DNA from 3 places in the Brevibacillus jepli genome. Region 3 is predicted to be linked to each of the others. Evidence: riboswitches for the same ligand, from Rfam matches in the RefSeq annotation. Region 3 holds a riboswitch; each other region holds the start of a gene.

Region 1 (3,280 bases), on a different contig from region 3:
ATGATTTGGTGGCGGTGCGTATGTTTAACAGTTTTGGTTCTCCGCCGGGCTATGATTATTTGGCTGATGTTCGCGGCTTCGGAGACCAGATCATGCAATGTTTGGAAGAACTAGATTCATAGAAGGATCAAGCACATAGAGAAGAGGAACGCCAAATGAAAGCTGTCAATTGGAACAGGCCGGACGACGATTTTACGATGACGTTTTGGAATCAAAACATCATGCAGTTCTGGACCGATGACGAGATTCCACTATCAGATGACAAGATGTCCTGGATGGAGCTCAGTGCGACTGAACGGGATACCTATAAAAAAGTTTTGGGCGGTCTTACCTTGCTGGATACGGTTCAGGGCGGGGTAGGAATGCCGAAGATCATGGAGCATGTCGATGGACTGCAACGAAAAGCGGTTCTCGCCTTCATGGGCATGATGGAGCAAATCCACGCCAAATCTTACAGCAGTATTTTTACTACGCTGGCATCGACTGAAGAAATCGACGGCATTTTTGCTTGGGTAGAAAACAATCCGCATTTGCAAAAGAAAGCGGCTCTTATCTCCAAGCGTTATCAGGAAATCTCGACCCAGAAAGACTTGTATATGGCGATGGTAGCGTCCGTCTTCCTGGAAAGCTATCTGTTCTACAGCGGCTTCTTCTATCCGCTCTTCCTGGCTGGGCAAGGGAAAATGACAAGCAGCGGGGAAATCATCGACCTGATTGTTCGAGACGAGAGCATTCACGGACTCTATGTCGGTGTTCTCGCGCAAGAAGTATATCAACGTCTGAGTGTAGTTGAGCAAGCAGCGGCAAAAGAGGAGCTGTATGCGCTTCTGCATGAGCTGCAAGAGAATGAAGAGGCCTATACGACTTCGTTGTATACGGAAATTGGCTTGGCAGACGAAGTTCACGCCTACGTGCGCTACAACGCGAACAAGGCATTGATGAATCTGGGTCTGGACCCGCTTTTCCCGGAGGAAGAAGTGAACCCGATCGTGCTGAATGGCATTCGCACGCAAACGAAGCAGCATGACTTTTTCTCGAAAAAAGGAAATGGCTATGTCCGCACCTTGAACGTAGAGCCGTTGACGGACGATGATTTTCGTTTTTAGTATGACAAAAAATGGATTCTGTGTTACTGTATGAAAAGAATGCTGCCCTGCTTGTTAATAGGGGCACTTCAAGATAACCTTACAATTTCATATAAGTGGGAACAGGTTCTTTGGTCAGCCAGATCGACCAAGGATGAAAAGGGAAGTCGGTGAGAATCCGACACGGTCCCGCCACTGTATGAGGGGAGTCGGCACATTGATGCGCCACTGATCCAAATGGATTGGGAAGGCATGTGCAGATGATGATCCCAAAGTCAGGAGACCTGCCTGTTTCGACGACACTGCTTAACCTACGGGAGATAGGGAGGTGTTAGGATGCTGTGATCTCAGTGCTTATTTGGCATTTCTAACGTTCTTTTTGATCGTTGGAGATGCCTTTTTTATTGGGTGGATTCGAGTCATGATCGATAAAAGAATGGAGAGGAAGCTCATGAAAAGCAGCAATTTGGGATATCCACGAATCGGTAAGAACCGGGATTGGAAGAAGGCCTTGGAGGCATTTTGGGCTGCGACCATGGATGAATCGAGCCTGGTACAGCAAATGGAGCAAATCCGTCATCAGCATCTACTGCGTCAACAGGAAATAGGGGTTGAACTGATCCCGGTGGGTGACTTTACGTATTACGACCACATGCTGGATATGGCTGTGATGTTCGGACTCGTCCCGAAACGCTATGAATACGAGGGAGGTCCAGTATCGCTTCCCACATACTTCGCCATGGCGCGCGGTTCGAAGGACGCAGTAGCTTGCGAGATGACGAAATGGTTTAACACGAACTACCACTATATCGTACCTGAGTTTGGCGAACGGCAACCAGCCATTACGGAGAACAAACCTCTTCAAGCATTCTTGGAGGCTAAAGAAAAGCTCGGGATCATCGGGAAGCCTGTCATCGTCGGTCCGTATACGTTTGTCACGCTGTCCAAGGGGTATGCCAAATCAGAATTTGAGCACGTTCTGGATCAGCTCGTTCCACTCTACATTAATATTCTCCAAGAGCTGGAGCTGCATGGCGTGGAATGGGTGCAAATGGACGAGCCGGCATTTGTGCTGGATGTTTCGGAAGCTGATCGGGCTATCATTACACGCATCTATGGGCAAATCGTTCAGGCACTGCCGCATCTACAGCTGATGCTACAAACGTATTTTGAAGCGGTGGATTGGTACGAGGAGCTCGTTTCCCTGCCTGTTCAAGGCATCGGTCTTGATTTTGTGCACGGGGAAAAACGCAATCTGGCCAATCTGAAAGCATACGGTTTTCCAGAAGATAAGGTTCTCGCGGCGGGTATCATCGACGGTCGAAATATATGGCGTGCGTCCATTGATGAGAAGTGGGAGCTCGTCAAAGACATTTCCGACGTCGTTCCAATCGAAAAGCTGTGGCTACAACCATCGAGTAGCTTGTTACATGTACCTGTATCAGTTGATGCCGAGACCGATTTGCCAGAGGAAGTCATGCCCGCATTGGCGTTTGCCGACGAAAAACTAGGGGAAGTACAGCTTCTAGTCCAAGGATTCCGATATGGAAAGTACGTCATTTCAAAAGAGATTGCGCAAAATGAAGCTGATCTGCTCAAGCTGGCATTGTCCCCAGCAAGGAATCGGCAGGAAGTGAAGCTTGCTTTACGTCAATTGGCTGCTATGAAGCCTGAAAGAAACGTCTCTTACCTGGAGCGTCGAGAGATTCAACAGCATACGTGGAAGCTGCCACTGCTGCCAACTACCACAATCGGGAGCTTCCCTCAGACCTCGGAGGTGCGCCAAGCCCGCCAACAGTTTAAAAAAGGCAATTGGACAGCCGAGCAGTACGATGCTTTTATCCAGGGGCAAATCAAGGAATGGATCGATATACAAGAAGAACTCGGTCTGGATGTCCTCGTCCATGGAGAGTTCGAACGGACAGATATGGTGGAATATTTCGGCGAAAAGCTCGCTGGTTTTTTGTTCACGAAAAACGGCTGGGTGCAGTCGTATGGCTCGCGTTGCGTGAAGCCACCCGTTATTTATGGAGATGTGGAGTTTGTTTCCCCGATGACGGTCAAAGAGAGTGTGTATGCAAAATCATTGACGGACAAACCAATGAAAGGCATGCTAACTGGACCAGCAACCATTTTGAATTGGTCGTTCGCCCGGGTCGATATCACCAAGCAAGAGGTGTGCGAGCAAATCGCCT
Region 2 (3,280 bases), on a different contig from region 3:
GATCGAAAACGGCTTCTCCATCGGTGAAGTGTCGCCATGTCCTGGCAAATCAGGGACAATCAGCTGATAAGTGTCCGTGAGGGATTGCTGATAGACAAAATTAATAGAACCGATACATGGCGCGTGGATACATACTAAAGGCGTTCCTTTTCCTGACATGTGAAAAGCAAACTGTTTGCCATCCTGATGAACGAGTACTTGTTCCATTTTCTTTTTCACCCCAACCTTATGTTGTCCGTTACGAGGTGGATTTTTCAAATGAGCTCTTCTTTTTTTGCTGGGGAAGTGGTATTCTCGCAATAGAATAATTGGTGAAAGCAGGGTGAAGAAGTTGTTTCAAGAGCGCATTTCGAAGCTCCACACGTTTTTGACAGAACAAGAGCTGAACGCGGTGTTGATTACCTCTCCCAAGCATGTCTACTATTTGACCGGATTTTTTACGGACCCGCATGAGCGTTTTATGGGTCTCGTTATTCCTGCTGAGGGAAAGCCTTCCTTAATTGTTCCTGCTCTTGATCGTGAGGCAGCAGCAGAGGCTTCGTTCGTTCAAGATATCCATACACATACGGATATCCAAAACCCGTATGAAATCCTCAAGCAAGTGTTGCCAGCGAACCTGACAAAGCTCGGCATCGAGAAAAGCCACATGACTGTCGAGCGCTATGAAGCGCTTGGACAGGTTGTATTGGCATCGAGCTATGTGGACGTGGAAGAGCCACTGCGTGAAATGCGTTTGATCAAATCCGCCGATGAAGTAGATCGCTTGAAGCACGCTGTTCAATTGGTCGAGGATTCCTTGCAGGAGACACTGAAAAAAGTCAAAACAGGCATGACCGAGACAGAAATCGTGGCTGAGCTGGAATTCCAGATGAAACGACTGGGTGCAGAAGGTCCATCCTTTACGTCTATGGTATTGGCAGGGGAAAAGTCCGCGTTGCCACACGGAAAACCAGGAACGCGCCAAGTACAAGAAGGCGACCTGCTGTTGTTTGATATCGGGGTAGCTGCGAACGGCTATGTATCAGATATTACCCGTACCTTTGCCGTAGGAGAAATCAGTGACCAGCTTCAAGAAATTTACGAGACGGTATTGGCAGCCAACGAAGCGGCAATTGCGGAGATTCGTCCAGGCGTGACCTTTGCCCATTTGGATAAGACTGCTCGTGATGTCATCACTGCAAAAGGCTACGGAGAATACTTCATGCATCGTCTTGGTCATGGTCTTGGCATGGATGTTCATGAGTACCCGTCTGTTCATAGTCAAAACCAGGAAGTACTCCGGCCAGGGATGGTCTTTACAATCGAGCCAGGCATCTATTTGCCAGGTGTAGGCGGAGTACGGATTGAAGACGATGTTTTGGTTACGGAAACGGGCGTTGAAGTGCTCACGCAGTTCCCGAAAAAACTGACTTCTATCAACTAATGGACGAGTCGAAAAAAATTGAATAAGTATCGAATGGTGCTGGATGGTAGATGCCATCAGCTTAATAGGGAAGTCCGGTGAGAAACCGGCGCGGTCCCGCCACTGTAAACGAGGAGCGCCTAGCGAATAGCCACTGTTTTTTGCGAGACAAAAAATGGGAAGGAAGCTGGGAGTGTTGATCCGTAAGCCAGGAGACCTGCCATGAGATCATATACAATCGACCCACGAGGATGGGCCAGATGTGGAAGCAGTCTATGAAAAGGCGCCTTTTTGCCTGGCTATAGGTATATCTACGTTTGGCAAGCACCTCCCGATTGAAAATGGGGGGTGCTTTTTTATTTACATAATGAAAGAAGAGGGGATTACGAATGATGATGGCACATAAATTATTCAAAGGGCTAGGTTTTGGAGTTATGACGGCCGCGATGCTTCTCGTTTCGGCATGTGGTTCATCTACGTCCACACAACCAACAGCTCCTGCCAAAACAGAACAAGCAGGTGCACCAGCAGTAGAGAGCAAGCCTGTAACGCTCGTCAATAATGGTATCGAGATGACCTATCCAAAAGCACCAGAGCGTGCAGTGACATTGAACCAACACGTAACCGAAATCATGCTGGCATTAGGCCTTGCTGATAAAATGGTCGGAACCGCTTACTTGGACGATCAAATTCTCCCGGAGTTAAAAGCAGACTATGACAAGGTCCCAGTTTTGTCAGACAAGTATCCGACAAAAGAGGTGCTGATGGCTGCGAACCCTGACTTTGTTTATGCAGGCTGGAAAAGTGGATTCGGAGAAAAGGGTGTAGGCTCCATGCAGGACTTGGAAAAGGTCGGCATCAAATCGTACCTGCAAACATCGTCTAGCATGCCTGGTCCAACAATCGACGATGTGTTTGCGGATATTACGAACATCGGACGCATTTTCCGTGTGGAAGACAAAGCCAATGAATTGATTAACAAAATGAAGAGTGAGATGGATCAAACGATTAGCAAAATTGGTAAGGTGGACAAGCCACTCCATGTATTCGTGTACGACAATGGGGAAGATCAACCATCCACCGCAGCGAACAACTACATGACATCCTTAATCGAGATAGCGGGTGGCAAGAATATTTTTGACGATATTCAAAAGGGTTGGGCAGATGTCAGCTGGGAAGAAGTAGTGAACCGCAATCCGGACGTCATCATTATTGTTGACTTTGGTGACAGAACTGCCGAGCAAAAACGCAATTTCCTTTTGACGAAAAAAGAGTTGGCAGATATCCCGGCGATTAAAAATCAACGACTGATCGTATTGCCATTGTCTGCGGCTTCTGAAGGCGTTCGAGCACCGATTGCGCTAAAAATTTTGGCGGAAGGACTCTACCCGGATAAATTCAAATAAAGTTGGCCCCTTATAAGGGAGGGAATGGCACTGCAGCAGATTAAGTTACCTTACATCATCATCACTCTACTGATCGGACTCTTTCTCTCGATTACATTCGCTGTTACGTTGGGCTCGGTAGAGATTAAGCCTACTACCGTATGGAAAATCGCCTTATCGAAAATCCCGATGTTCGCCGAATGGATTGAGGTGGATTGGTCCAAAGGGGAGCAGACCATCATCTGGGATATTCGCTTTCCACGTGTCCTCTTGGGGGCGATCGTCGGTGCAGGTCTATCTGTTGTGGGAGTGGCGATCCAGTCGTTGGTTCGCAACTCCCTGGCAGACCCTTACGTGTTAGGCGTATCATCAGGGGCTTCAGTCGGAGCTACCTTGGTAATTATATTCGGTGCATTCAGTATGTACGGGCAGTACGCGCTTTCCTTTGGCGCTTTTACAGGCTCGCTTGTGTCAATTATTCTCATTTTCACGC
Region 3 (3,280 bases):
CTCTTGCAGGCACAGCTCTCCAGCCAGCAGGGCCAATGTATTCACGCTCCAGCTCACTTGCTTCTCGCGCATTTTCGCAATGACTTGCGGGTGCGCAATCGCATAGCCCAGACGCAATCCCGGAATCGCGTACATTTTCGTCATCGAACGCATCAAAATCACGCGGGGAAAGCGAGCAAGCTGCGTCGCCAATGTATACTGCCGCTCTTCCTCCACAAAATCGAGGAAAGCCTCATCCACGATGAGCCACGTATTGGTCTCTTTCGTCCATTCCGCCATTTGGAGCAGCTCATCCGGCTGGTACAGGATTCCCGTTGGATTGTTCGGTGACCCGACAAATACGAGGTCAGCCTGTGCAAAAAGAGCATGTAGCTCTACAGGATCAGGCTTGTAGCCTTGCTCTTCCTTCCCGAAGCAGCCAATGACACGGGCACCAAACTGCTCGGAAAGTTGCGCGTATTCCGAAAAGCAAGGATAGACTACGCCAACTGTTTGTGGCTGAAGCCCGAGAATCGCTAATGCCATCGCCTCAGCTGCTCCATTGGCAGGCAACAACCATTCTTCCGACATCTGCAGCCGATTCGCCAATGCACGGCGAAACACACGATGTCCAGGGTCTGGGTAATGCGCTACAGCAGCCAGCGAAGCCAGCAGCATCTCACGGACGCTTGCTGGCATCCCCAGCGGGTTAATATTGGCACTGTAATCCAGAAACTGACCGGGATCTACACCAAAGCGCTGCGCTGCTGTCAGCACATCTCCACCATGACCATACGTTTCAATTACCCCTGTGCTTTTCAAAACTCTACCCCCAGCACAGCCGGAATCCCTTCATCGTAGTAATGCTTGATCGGCTTCATTTCTGTTACCAGATCGGCTATATCCAAGATCTCCTGCTTCGCTGCCCTTCCCGTAATCACGAGATGGATATGGCTTGGCCTGTTTTGAATCGCTTCCAAAACATCGGTCAATGGCAGCACATCATCAATCGGAAAACGGTCAATGGCCAATGCGTTATTCAGCTCATCGAGAATGACGACATCGTACTCGCCGGAAGAGAGCCTTTCGCTCGCAAAAGCCCACGCTTCCTTCAGTGCCTGACGATGCTCCTCCGGTGTCTTCGTCCACGTGAAGCCGACGCCTTTTTGCACAATTTCGATCCCCAATTTATCAAAAACAATCTTTTCTCCGTATGTACGATCTGGCGACTTGATGAACTGAACCATCAGCACCTTTTTCCCACGGCCGGTCGCCCGTACAGCCAAACCGACTGCAGCTGTCGTTTTCCCTTTGCCGTCTCCCGTGTATACGAGAGTTAAGCCTCGTTTTTTATCGTTTTTATCCATCTTGACCACCTCAAAAAGTGACGTATTTTACTCCGATGTTTCCTCCAAATACTTTCCGAAGCCAACAAAAAAAGCGCCCTGTTTCCCCCAGTACATAAGGAAAAACAAAGCGCGGATAGCTGAAAAGCAACAATCCTCACCTCTTCCTTTGACCCGAAGGAAATCAGTGTAAACATAAAAACAGGCAGGTCTCCTGGCTTGAGGATCATCACTCTTCTTCTCCTTCCCGCTCCCGGATGGGCAGTGGATGGCATGATGCCTTGAAGAACAGCTACTCTCTTACAGTGGCGGGACCGCGTTGGCTTTTCACCAATCTTCCCTTTTAACCTTGCTCCTGCGAATCGGCTTCGCAAAAACAAGGACCTGTTTCTCTTTCATATGTAAATGTCATTCGTTTCATTGACAAGCACTTGCTTTAATAATAGCAAAAGCTCCCCAGTATTCCTAGCAAAAGCTGCCGATTCGTCGCAGGTCTCTATTTGCAGAAAATTAAGTATCCTTGCGTTTACTTACCTTTCGATTTTCGTTACCATATGTGATGTGCAAAATGATTTGCAAAACGTTCGAAGGCGGTGAGTAGTTATGTCCTTCCCTCCGATTCCAAAGATACCAGACACGGTCCTGCCAAGCCCACTGCCGATCAAAGAATGCGGTGAACCGATGATTTCACTCTCGTCACTTTCGGCCCAAATCTCCGTTTACCCCGTCTACTACCATGAGGGCTATGCCGGGGCGCAGCCAGAAGCCTTTTTACGAGAAGGCGCAGCACACAGGCTCGCCATGGCAGCCGCGCAACTGCCTGAAGGCTACAAGCTAGTCGTGTTGGACGGTTGGCGCTCGTTCGAGGTACAAGCATCGTTGTATGAACGATTTCGTGAAGCCTTGTTTTTACAAGGCTGGCAGGAAGGGCCCGCACTCACGGAAGAATTGAGCAAATTCGTCGCTCTCCCGACAACAGACCTCTCCAAACCGTCTCCTCACCTATCTGGTGGCGCAATCGACCTGACTATCGCAGGACCTGATGGCTGGCTGGAGATGGGGACAGACTTCGATGATTTCAGTGAATTGGCTTCCACTCGCCACTATGAAGAGCTCGCACAGCCTGCGCCAAAAGACATCGAGATACGAGACAATCGCCGACTGCTCTATCATTTGATGACTGCTGCTGGATTCGTCAACTATCCGAAAGAATGGTGGCATTTCGAGTACGGCACACGTACCTGGGCAAAAAACACACAGCAGGAACCAATCTATGGCGGGGTTATGTCGATGTAAGAAGTAGCATCCATGAAAAAGACCGTCAGCATTTACTGCCTGACGGTCTTACTTATTTGTTACGATCCAATCACTGCATAAAATCCGCCATGATCATCTCCGTATCAAACGGCGTAATTCCCTCTTCCAAGGAAAATACCGTATCTGCCTCGTCAGCTCCCTCAGTCAGCGTCCCTCTCGCCTGAGCATGTAGCATGAACAACTCATGTAGAGTCGGCTTCACCAACGAGGTGAGAGCCCTCCCCATCAGCTCCACCCCACCGGCATTGGACTCCACATTGTTAGCAAAACGCGGATCGGAATTCAGGGAGATATCGGTCCAAATCACTTTTCGCTCCACAAGATCAAGAATGACCGGGATACATATCCGCGTGTTTGCGGCGAGGTCAATCTTGTCCTGTACGGTCTGCGGCTCAAAAATTTCCCCTGTCTGTGGCGCCGAACGAATCATCCAGCCCGCGTAGCATTCCGGCAAGTCGCAATAAGGCTGACTCGTAAACGAGTACAGGTTCATGACGACATATCGACCGCCATAGCGGATGACAGAATCAATGTCGATGTCGATAAATTCGCACGCACCCTTGGGGGCCTGTACAATGTCCCCGCTATGACACGCTTGATACTGGTCCGAACGCAGATTGGTATAGGAAATATGCTCC

Evidence for each region. Region 3 has a riboswitch for cobalamin ahead of cobO (cob(I)yrinic acid a,c-diamide adenosyltransferase). Riboswitches for the same ligand answer to the same signal wherever they lie in the genome.
Region 1: another riboswitch for cobalamin. It lies ahead of metE (5-methyltetrahydropteroyltriglutamate--homocysteine S-methyltransferase); the one in region 3 lies ahead of cobO (cob(I)yrinic acid a,c-diamide adenosyltransferase).
Region 2: another riboswitch for cobalamin. It lies ahead of AB1L17_RS05850 (ABC transporter substrate-binding protein); the one in region 3 lies ahead of cobO (cob(I)yrinic acid a,c-diamide adenosyltransferase).

What each region holds. Positions count from the first base shown of each region.
Region 1 is NZ_JBFEFW010000012.1:137,207-140,486, reverse strand. Features, by position in the region: gene AB1L17_RS15195 (serine hydrolase domain-containing protein) at 1-122, shown strand, start outside; gene nrdF (class 1b ribonucleoside-diphosphate reductase subunit beta) at 156-1,106, shown strand; cobalamin riboswitch at 1,193-1,391, shown strand; gene metE (5-methyltetrahydropteroyltriglutamate--homocysteine S-methyltransferase) at 1,537-3,280, shown strand, end outside.
Region 2 is NZ_JBFEFW010000004.1:71,437-74,716, reverse strand. Features, by position in the region: gene AB1L17_RS05860 (alpha/beta fold hydrolase) at 1-207, opposite strand, end outside; gene AB1L17_RS05855 (M24 family metallopeptidase) at 332-1,423, shown strand; cobalamin riboswitch at 1,441-1,641, shown strand; gene AB1L17_RS05850 (ABC transporter substrate-binding protein) at 1,792-2,808, shown strand; gene AB1L17_RS05845 (FecCD family ABC transporter permease) at 2,833-3,280, shown strand, end outside.
Region 3 is NZ_JBFEFW010000021.1:28,756-32,035, reverse strand. Features, by position in the region: gene cobD (threonine-phosphate decarboxylase CobD) at 1-801, opposite strand, end outside; gene cobO (cob(I)yrinic acid a,c-diamide adenosyltransferase) at 798-1,346, opposite strand; cobalamin riboswitch at 1,513-1,728, opposite strand; gene AB1L17_RS21220 (M15 family metallopeptidase) at 1,929-2,621, shown strand; gene AB1L17_RS21215 (TerD family protein) at 2,692-3,280, opposite strand, start outside.